2 regions of the Methylobacterium sp. PvP105 genome follow, and region 1 is predicted to be linked to the other one. Evidence: predicted binding sites of a transcription regulator. Region 1 holds the regulator's gene; the other holds the start of a gene.
The links. The regulator LexA, encoded in region 1, represses DNA repair genes until DNA is damaged. The targets are predictions, from matches to a motif close to TGTTCNNNNTGTGTTCNG.

Region 1 (5,179 bases):
GCCCGTCCTTCGGCAGGATGCCCTCGATGATGCAGTCCACGATCGCGTCGCCGGTGGCGGCCTGAACCACGCCGCCGAGGAGCTCGGCATACTCGGCCGTGTGGATCGTGACCTTGGTGGTCATCATCGTGGCAGGGCGCACGAGCTGGTTGAGGTCGCGGACCACGAACATCCGCGTGTGGCCCTGGACCTGCCCCATCATCGACGCGAAGGCCTGGCCCACCGGACCGCGCACCGAGCCGATCAGCACCTCCGGCATGGCGTCGGTGTACTGGCCCTCGGCCGCCAGCACCGTGGCCTCGCCCGTGCGGAACCAGATCTCTTGCATGTTCGAACTCCACCTGATCGGAGCCCGGGGGAGACATCATCGGGCAGCCTGCGTCAATCGCCTCAGAGCAGACCGACCCCGTCGAGCACGCCCACCATGGCGAAGGCGATCGTCACGCCGGAGATGATGTAGACCACCCACTTGTAAGCCCCCGCCACGCGCTGTCCGTCGGGCAAGGCCCGGGTGGCGAGCAGGATCAGCAGGCCGAGCGCCAGGGGCAGGAGCAGGGCGTTCATCACCTCCACGGCGATGTTGAGCGCCACGAGGTTCGGCACGAGCTGCACGGCGCCCGCCCCCGCCGCGACGGCGAGCGCGAAGGCGCCGTAGAAGGCCGGCGCCTCCCGGGGGGACTGCTCCAGGGAGTGGGGCCGGCCGGTCACGTCGCCGAACCCCCAGGCCAGCGCCAGGGCCACGACGTTGAGCGCCACGAAGGCCGCCGCGACGATGCCCACCCCGAACACCACCTGTCCGAGCCACGGCCCGAGGGCCGGCGTGAAGGCGCCCGCGAGGTCGCCGACGGTCTCCAGCCCCTTCGCGCTGCCCTGCCCGGCCTTGCCGATCGTGGCGGCGGCGGCGACGAGGATCGCGCCCATCACGCATTGCGAGATCACCGCGCCCACGAGCGTGTCGAGCCGCGAGCGCCGCGCGTGCTCCCAGCCCAGGCCCTTATCGACGATCGCCGACTGCTGATAGAAGATCATCCACGGCATGATCACCGCGCCGATATTGGCGGCGATCAGCACCCGGAACTGACCGTCGCCCAGCGGCATGTGCCCGAAGGAGGCGACGATCTCGGACACGTTCGGCCGCGCCGCGGCGGCGAGCCCGACGAAGACCAGCTCGAACAGTCCGACCACGATCGCCACGACCTCCACGCGCCGGTAGCTCCCGGTGAGGACGAGCCCGAGGAGCAGGCAGGCCGGCAGGCCGAGGCTCACGAGCCGCGGCACCCCGAACAGGTCCCCGATGCCGGCGATGCCGGAGAATTCCGTGACGATGGCGCCGAGGCCGGCGACCACGAGGCCGCCGTACGAGATCCAGGCCCAGACCGGCCCGTACCGCTCCCGGATCAGCGCGCCGTGGCCGCGCCCGGTGGCGGTCCCGAGCCGCACCGTCAGCTCCTGGACGACGTACAGGATCGGCACCAGCAGGATCTGCAGGAGCAGCAGCGCGTAGCCCCAGCGCGCCCCGCTCTGGGCCGCCGTGATGAGGCTTCCGACATCGGTATCGGCCAGCATCACCACGAGTCCGGGGCCCGCGGCCTTGAGGTAAGCGGACAGGCGAGGCAGGGAAGCGCTGGGCACGGCTCGGGAACAGTCCCGCGCACGGGCGGTTCCGGCGGGCGCCTGCGGCGTTTTCCCGGGGCAGGCGGGAGGAGCGTGAGATGGCGGAGAGCACGGATCGGGGCTCCGGCTGGAGCCTGCAGGCGAGCGCCGTGCCCGACGGGGTGCGCCTGGAACTCGCCCTCGCCGACCTCGGCGGCGCGCCGGTGACCGCCGCGATCGTGCTCGACCGGGCCGAGGCCCGGGCCTTCGCCCGCGCCCTGCTCGCCGCCGCCGGGGACGCGGCGGAGCGGACCTTCCCGAAGCCGGGCGCCTGACGGCGCGCCGCCGGCCGGTCAGCGCACCCCGAGGCCGGGGTTGCGGCCCGGCAGGCGGGGGACCACCGTGCCGCGCTTCTCGATCGGCGCGTCGCACGCGTAGGCGAACTCGGTCTTCAGCGGATCGAACACGGTCTCGCCGGTGATCCGGCAATCCTCGCGCACGGTCTCGTCGAGATAGGCCCGGGCGGCGGTGCGGAAGCGCTTCACCCGGGTGGCGTCCGGCTCCGGATCGATCCGGACCTCGCTCAGATTGCAGCCGGTGTACTCGCGCAGGGCGTTGGAGACGATCAGCATCCGGCGCAGCTGCCGGTTGTCGTAGACCTCGTAGGGCTCCTTGCAGCCGATCGTCACGACCTGGGGGGTGAGCGCCACGTAGTTCCGCGAGATGTAGGAGAACCCGGTGGTGCAGCCGGCGAGGCCGAGGGCGGCGAGGCCGAGGGGCAGCAGAGCCGCGGGTCGTCGCATCCTCGTCATTCCAAGAGGGTCCCAGCCCGCGCCCCGGATCCGCCGCCTGCCCGGCGGGGCACCGCGGTGCATTGAAACGGCTCCGCTTGCGCCGTCAATGCGTTTCTCCGCCTTGTCCCGCGGGCGCGCCGCGGCGCGCCGAGCGTGGCGGTGCCGCTCTTGCGGAACACTTGCGGAACGTTTAACCTGTTCGTGATTTGTTTCGGAGACCGTCACGTGGCGGTCCGCCAAGCCGCGAGTCCCCCGTCGATGCTCACGCGCAAGCAGCTGGACCTCCTGCGATTCATCCAGAGCCGGATGCAGGAATGCGGCGTCCCGCCGTCGTTCGACGAGATGAAGGATGCCCTCGACCTCAAGTCGAAATCCGGTATCCACCGGCTGATCACGGCGCTGGAGGAGCGCGGCTTTCTCCGGCGCCTGCCGAATCGGGCGCGCGCCATCGAGGTGATCCGCATCCCCGAGAGCCTGACGCAGGCCGCGCCGGCGCCCCAGACCCCCGCCGAGCCGCGTCGCTTCACGCCGAGCGTGGTCGAGGGCGGCAAGTCCAAGCAGCCGCCGGCCCCGGCGAGCACGCGGATGATCGACGAGTCCGGCCGGGCCATCTCGATCCCCGTCATGGGTCGGATCGCGGCCGGTACGCCCGTCTCGGCGATCCAGAACCAGAGCCACGCCATCACCCTGTCGCCGGACTTCGTGGCCGGCGGCGAGCACTACGCCCTCGAGGTGCGCGGCGACTCGATGGTCGAGGCCGGGATCCTGGACGGCGACCTCGTGGTCATCCGCAAGCAGGACACCGCCAATACCGGCGACATCATCGTGGCGCTGATCGACGACGAGGAGGCGACGCTCAAGCGCCTGCGCCGCCGCGGCTCCTCGATCGCCCTGGAGGCCGCCAACCCGGCCTACGAGACCCGCGTGCTCGGGCCCGACCGGGTCCGGATCCAGGGCCGCCTCGTCAGCCTCGTCCGCCGCTACTGAAGCGGCTCGGCCGGCGCGTCGCCGGGAGCGAGGTCTCCGCCCGGCGCGGCGGCCCCGTCCTCCGCGGCGCGGTCGCCCGGCTCCGCGGTGACCGGCCGCGGCGGTCCCGGATCGCGTCCCGGATCGCGTCCCGGGGCCGGCCGCCAGGGCACGGCGCGCCCGTCGTCCCGGGCGAAGCGCGCGGCGAAGCCGTCGCCGTCGGTCCGGAGGGCCACGGCGCCGCGGGCGGCGAGGACTTGCCGATCGATCACCAGGGGGCCCGTGCAGGTCGGCGGCGCCGCGAGGAAGGTGATCAGCACCGCGGCGCGGGCGCAATCCTCCGGGAAGGCCCGCCTGTCCCGGACGAGGGCGACCGCCCGCCCGTCCGGCAGCCGGGCGGTGCAGCCGAGCCGGTCGCAGCGCCCGCTGCCCGACCGGACGATGAGCGCCGCGGGCCGCCGCCCGTCACCGTCCGCCTTCAGCCACTGCTCGAGGACGAAGCCGGAGGGGCTTCCGAGGGCCGCGAGCCGCCCGTCCGGACCCCGCACCGCCGCTCCCGCGCCCTGCCGGTCGACGTAGAGGTCGTAGCGGTCGGGCCGGGCCGCGAGGACGAGGCCGAGCAGGACCGGCGGCACGGCGAGCCAGCGCAGGCGGGAGGCCGGCAGCGTCGCCAGCAGCAGGCCCGCGGTCAGCAGGGTCAGCGCTGCGGCGCCGAAGGCCGGCAGCACCAGGCTCGCCCGCTCGAACCCGGCGATCCAGTCCGAGATCGCCAGCATGCCGGCCACCGCCTGCCCCATCAGCCACCAGACCGGCCGGTCGAGGGCGAAGGGATAGGCGAGGCAGCCGATCACCGCGGCGGGCATCACCGCCAGGGAGACGAGCGGCAGGGTCAGGGCGTTGCCGACGAGGCCGAAGGGCTGAACCGTCTGGAAGTGGTAGGTGGCGAAGGGCGCGGTCGCGACCTGCGCCACAAGGGTCGTGGCCAGGGTCCCGGTGATCGCCGAGAGGCCGGTGCCGACGAGGCGGCCGATCCGCCCGGCCCCGGGGCGCACGAACAGCCGCCCGTCGATCAGCCGGGCGCAGGCGATCAGCCCGGCCACGGCGCCGAAGGACATCTGGAAGCTCGGGCCGAGCAGGCCCTCCGGCTCCCGGGCGAGCGCGATCAGCGCCGCGAGGGCGAGGTTGCGCATCGACAGGGCCGGCCGGTCCGCCAGGATCGCGCCCAGCATGATCAGGGTCATGATCAGCGAGCGCTCGGCCGCGATGTCCCAGCCCGAGAAGGCGCAGTAGGCGGTGACGCCGACCATGGCGAAGCCGGCCGCGATCTTCTTGATCGGCCAGAGGAGCGCGCAGAGCGGCACCGCGGCGAGGACCGCCCGCACCAGCCAGAACACCACGCCGGCGGCCAGCACCATGTGGAGGCCCGAGATCGACACCACGTGGTAGATGCCCGCGGCGCGGAGCGCGTCGTTGGTCGCCGGTCCGATGAGGCCGCGCTTGCCGGTCACCAGGGCCGCCGCCACCGCGCCCGCCTGGCCGCCGGCGGCCTCCGCGATCCGGCGCGTGAGCCCGTTGCGGGCCGCGTCCAGCGCCGCGGCGAGCCGCAGGCCCAGCGGCGGCGGCTCGGACGGCGCCCGGACGGTGACCGCGCCGACCAGCGAGCCCACCGCGCCGATCCCCTGGAAGTAGGCGTCCCGGGCGAAGTCGTAGCCGCCGGGCCGGGCCGCCTCCGGGGGCGGCAGCAGCCGCGCCGTGGCGGCGACGACGTCCCCGGGGCGCGGGATCGGCGTCTTGCGGAACGAGACCCGCACCCGGGCGGGCCGCGC
Region 2 (5,179 bases), 3.4 Mb from region 1:
CCCTGTCGGCGGCGGCCTTCTCGGCCGCGGCCTTGAGGGCCGCCGCGCGGGCGCGGTCCATCTCGATCCGGGCGCGGCGGCGCTGACGCTCCACCTGGTCGGCCTCGGTCAGCTCGATCGTCTCCAGCTCGCGCTGGAGCACGAAGGCCGCGAGGCCGTTCGACAGGGTGCCGACGTCGAGCGCGCGCTCCGGCGCGCTCAGGGGCCCGGTCAGGCCGAACTGGACCGCGGGCGGACCGGCATTCCAGCCGCGGGGCACCGGGCCGCCCACGAGCGTGCCGCGGACGTCGAGGCGGCCGGCGCGCAGGTCGTAGCCGACGGTGCCGGCCCAGCGGGCCGGCCCGAGATCGAGGTCGAACGGCCCGGCCCGCAGCACGCCCCCCACGATCGTGGCGGCGGCCCGGGCGGATCCCCGCGCCTGCGCGCCGCCCCGGGCGAGCTCCTCGGTGACCAGGGCCTGGAGCCGCCCCTCGCGGAGCGGGTCGTCCATCTCGGCCGCGCGGGCCAGCGCCCGGCCGAGGGCCGCGGGATCGGCCGCGGGCAGGCTCAGGTCCGTCAGGGTGAGCGCGCCGCTGCCCGAGAGGCTGTCGGCGAGGCCCGACAGGGTCTCGGCCGTGGCGGCGAAGCGCAGGTCGGCGCTCAGGCGGCCGCCGAACGGTCCGCCGGCCAGGATCGGGAGCGCCGCGCCGTCGAGGCTGCCCGAGCCCGAGACCGAGGCCCCGGCCCCGGGCCGGGCGACCGTCACCGAGCCCGCGAGCCGGCCGCCGGCGAGCTTGCCGGTCAGGTCGCGCAGGGTGAGGCCCGCGTCGGCGAGGCCGAGGGCGGCGGCCGCGTCGGTGGCGACGAGGCCGCGGCCGAGATCCAGGCTGGCGACGCGGACGTCGAGGGACACGGCCGGGTGGGCGGTCGGCGGCGCGAACGCGCCGTTGGCGCCCGGCGGGATCACCAGGGCGGCGGCGAGCTGCGGGATCGACAGCCGGTCGAGGGCGAGGCGGCCGTGCAGGGCCCCGCCCGCCGCCCGCAGCAGCGTCCCGTTCACCCCCGCGCCCGCCACCGTGCCGGCGAGCGCGGCGGCGGCCTCGCCCTGCTGCCGCGACAGCGTGACGGTGAGGTCGGCCGGCCACGCCCCCGGCGCCAGGGTCGCGGCGCCGGCCAGCGTCAGGAACGGCGCCAGGTCCGCCGTGTCGGCGCGGAGCGTGCCGCCGGTCGGGACGAAGTCGGGACCGACCAGGATCGGGCGGCCGGTGGCGAGCCGCAGGCCCGCGACCGTGCCGTTCGCCGTCAGGGCGAGGGCCTGGCCGTCCGGCCTCTCGGCGGTCAGGTGCAGCTCGGCGGGCTGCTGGAGCCCCGGGATGTCGGTGCGGCCGAACCACGGCCCGGCCCGCGGCGCCGCGAGCATGGCGGTGCCGCCCTCGATCCGCGCGCCGCGGCTCGCGAGCGTCAGGTCGAGGGTGCCGCCACCGGCGCTGCCCCGGGCCTGGGTCCGCAGGGCCGCGGCCGCGCCGCCCTCCCGGTCGAGGGTGACGGCGAGGTCGAGGGGCGCGTCCCGCAGGAAGGCGGGCAGCAGGCGGATCTCGCCCACCCAGACCCGCTCGAGCAGGCCGAGCAGGGGCGCCGCCGCCGGCGCCTTCAGGCGCCCGGAGACGCGGCCGGTCCCGTCCGCGCCGATCTGCCCGGACAGCCGGGCGCTGGCGCCGGCGAGGTCGGTGACGTCGAGGCTGTCGACCGTGAGGCCGGCGCCGTCCGACTGGATCCGCGCCGCGATCGTGCCGGTGCCGGAGCCCGCGGCGCCGAACCGGACGTCCTTGGCCTCCAGGGTCAGGGCGAGGTCGGTGTCGCGCAGGGTGCCGAGCGCCGTCCCGAGGGGCGGCAGGCCGGCGATGTCGAGGCCGGTGGCGCGGATCTGGGCCTCGAACCGGCCGCGCTCGGTGCCCTCGGCGGCGGTGTAGCGGGCGTTGCCGGTGATCCGCGCCGGCCCGAGGCCCAGGCGCATGTTGCGCAGGGACAGGCCGGTGCCGGCGGCCGACAGGTCGGCGGCGGCCTCGATCTTCCGCCCGTCGAGGAGCGCGACGAGCGGCCCCTCGGCGCCGAGGCGGCGGAGGTAGCGGCCGAGCGCCTCCGAGTCGGGGGCGGCGAGCGCCACCGGACCGGAGAAGCGCAGCGGCGCCGTCTCGACCTGCCCGCTCGCCGTCACGGTGGACTCGGCCGGGCCGGTCACCGCGAAGCGGCGCAGCAGCAGGCCGCCGGCCCGCTCCAGGGTGCCGGTGAGGGCGAGGTTCGACCAGTCCTCGCCGCCCAGAACGGCGCTGCCCACGGTGAGGTCGAGGTCGAGCATCGCCGGCAGGCTGCCGGCCGAGCGCGGCAGGCCGCGGGCGATCAGGTTCTGCCCCTCCGCCGAGGCCAGGAAGGCGTCGAGGTCGAGGCGGCGGGCGTCCAGGGTCAGACCGGCGCGCCACTGGCGCAGGTCGAGCCGTCCGGTGCCGCCGAGCCGCAGGGCCCGGCCGCCGGGGTCGATGGCGAGGTCGATGGCCTCGAACCGCACCTGCGTGCCCCGGGCCTTGAAGGTGCCGGCCAGCGAGAACGGCAGGTAGGCGCCGGCCGCCTGGGTCGGCGGCCCGACGACGAGGCGGGCGGAGCCCTCGGCCTCGACCTGGGTGCCGCCGGCCTCGGCAGGGGCGAGGCCGAACCGCGCGTCCGCCTCGAAGCGCGGCGCCGCGTCGCCGCCGCCCGAGATCTTGGCGGCGAGGCGCCCGTCCGGCCCCGGCGTGCCGCTGACCGCTCGGAACGGGATGCCGCCGCTCGTCCCCTCGATCCGCCAGGGCCCGACCAGGGCCGGCGCCTGCAGGCGGAGGTCCTGGACGTAGAGCTGGTCGGTCCGCCCGGTGGCGGGGACCTGCGTGGTGACGAGGAACTGCTGGATCTGCAGGTTCTCGATGGCGAGGTCGCGGTCGCGCAGGGCTCCGCCGAAATCGGGCGGCAGCTTCAGCGTGTCCGGGCCGGCGACCGGGAGCTTGATCTCGGCCCGGCCGATCCGGGTCTCGGTGAAGCGGAACTCGCCCTTCAGGAGCGGCGCGAGGGCGATCTCGGCCTTGACGAACCGGGCATCCAGGCTCGGGCGGTCCGGATCGGTGCCGAGGTGGAGGCGGTCCACGCGCAGCCGCGGCGACGGCAGCAGGCGGACCTCGATCCGGCCGTCGGTCCGGACCGGCACGCCGAGGGACCGGGCGAGCGCCCGGTCGACGAGCCCGCGATGGGCCTGCCAGTCGACGAAGGGCGGAACCGCGAGCGCCGCCACGAGAACCAGGATGACGGCGCACGCCAGCGCGGTCAGAAGATCACGCAATGGTCCCGTTCCGCACCATCTCTGCGCGAGGCCGCGACCTCACCGGGCCGCCGTGCCCCGCGTGCCCCCGCGAGTCAGTCGCCACGGCCATAGCACGATAAGCCGCCGGGGGCGCCAGCGGCGATGCCACGGTCGGGAGCGGCTCGCGGCACGCCGGGCCTGCGGCCTCCGGACCCGGCGCGGGTCCCCTCTCCCGTGGAGGAGAGGGGGCTCGTCGCGCTCCGCCGCTGGCGGCCCCCGGTCGCACACGTGCCGATCCGCGGCCGCCGAGGGGCAGGCGGCGCGCGCCTGCAGACCCCGGATCGTCCCGGCGCGGACAGCCGCGTTTCACGGCTCCGCCCCCCTCCGCGGCGCGAACGGCCTCGACGCCGTTCGCGATTTGGTCCAGGGAAGCGGGATGCAGAACCGTCCGCATCCGCAGGCCGCCGGGGACGGCGCGCCCGCCACGTCCATCGCCGCCCGCGCCATGGGCGCCCTCCGCCGCGAGGCGGCCGGCTACCTCGAGGGGCTGAACCCCGAGCAGCGCCGCGCCGTCGAGACCACGGAGGGCCCGGTCCTGGTGCTGGCCGGCGCCGGCACCGGCAAGACCCGGGTGCTGACCACCCGCATCGCCCACCTGATCGCCACCGGGCGGGCGCGTCCCTTCGACATCCTGGCGGTGACCTTCACCAACAAGGCCGCCCGGGAGATGAAGCACCGGATCGGCGCGCTGATCGGGCCGGCCGGCGAGGGCATGCCCTGGCTCGGCACCTTCCACGCCATCGGCACCAAGATCCTGCGCCGCCACGCCGAGCTGGTCGGGCTCAAATCCGACTTCACCATCCTCGGCACCGACGACCAGCTCCGGCTGATGAAGCAGGTCATCGCCGACCAGAACGTCGACGAGAAGCGCTGGCCGGCCCGGGCCCTGTCGCACGCCGTCGACGGCTGGAAGAACCGCGGCCTCGGCCCCGAGCAGGTGCCCCCGGGCGAGGCCGCGGCCTTCGCGTTCGGCAAGGGCGGCGCCCTCTACACGGCCTACCAAGCCCGGCTCGCGACGCTGAACGCCGTCGATTTCGGCGATCTCCTGCTGCTCTGCCTCAAGCTCTGGCGGGAGAACCCCGACGTCCTGGCCAATTACCAGGACCGGTTCCGCTACATCCTGGTCGACGAGTACCAGGACACCAACGTCGCCCAGTACCTGTGGCTGCGCCTGCTGGCGCAGGCCCGGAAGAACATCGCCTGCGTGGGCGACGACGACCAGTCGATCTACGGCTGGCGCGGCGCCGAGGTCGACAACATCCTGCGCTTCGAGCACGACTTCCCGGGCGCGGTGGTGGTGCGGCTGGAGCGCAACTACCGCTCCACCGGCCACATCCTGGCCGCCGCCTCCGGGCTGATCGCCAAGAACGAGAGCCGCCTCGGCAAGACCCTGCGCACCGACGACGAGCCGGGCGAGCGCGTCACCGTCACGGGCGCGTGGGATTCCGAGGAGGAGGCGCGGATGCTCGCCGAGTCGATCGAATCCCTCCAGTCCAAGCAGCACCCCCTGTCGGAGATCGCCGTGCTGGTGCGGATCTCCGCGCAGATGCGCGAGATCGAGGACCGGTTCGTCCAGCTCGGGCTGCCCTACCGGGTCATCGGCGGCCCGCGCTTCTACGAGCGCGCCGAGATCCGCGACGCGCTGGCCTACCTGCGCGCCACCGTGAACGTCAGCGACGACCTCGCCTTCGAGCGGATCGTGAACACGCCGAAGCGCGGCCTGGGCGACGCTACCCTGCAGCAGCTCCACACCTACGGCCGCGCCAACCGGCTGCCGCTGCGGATCGCCGCGGAGCGCCTGTGCGAGACCGACGA

Region 2: J3A75_RS31290 (ATP-dependent helicase) is a predicted target of LexA. The motif match lies at 3,713-3,730, and genes of this name have one in related genera.

Annotation. Positions count from the first base shown of each region.
Region 1 is NZ_JAGIPA010000001.1:3,041,489-3,046,667, forward strand. Features, by position in the region: gene fae (formaldehyde-activating enzyme) at 1-328, opposite strand, end outside; gene J3A75_RS14415 (NRAMP family divalent metal transporter) at 391-1,632, opposite strand; gene J3A75_RS14420 (hypothetical protein) at 1,713-1,928, shown strand; gene J3A75_RS14425 (hypothetical protein) at 1,947-2,396, opposite strand; gene lexA (transcriptional repressor LexA) at 2,646-3,374, shown strand; gene J3A75_RS14435 (ComEC/Rec2 family competence protein) at 3,368-5,179, opposite strand, start outside.
Region 2 is NZ_JAGIPA010000001.1:6,433,308-6,438,486, reverse strand. Features, by position in the region: gene J3A75_RS31295 (AsmA-like C-terminal region-containing protein) at 1-3,343, opposite strand, end outside; gene J3A75_RS31290 (ATP-dependent helicase) at 3,741-5,179, shown strand, end outside.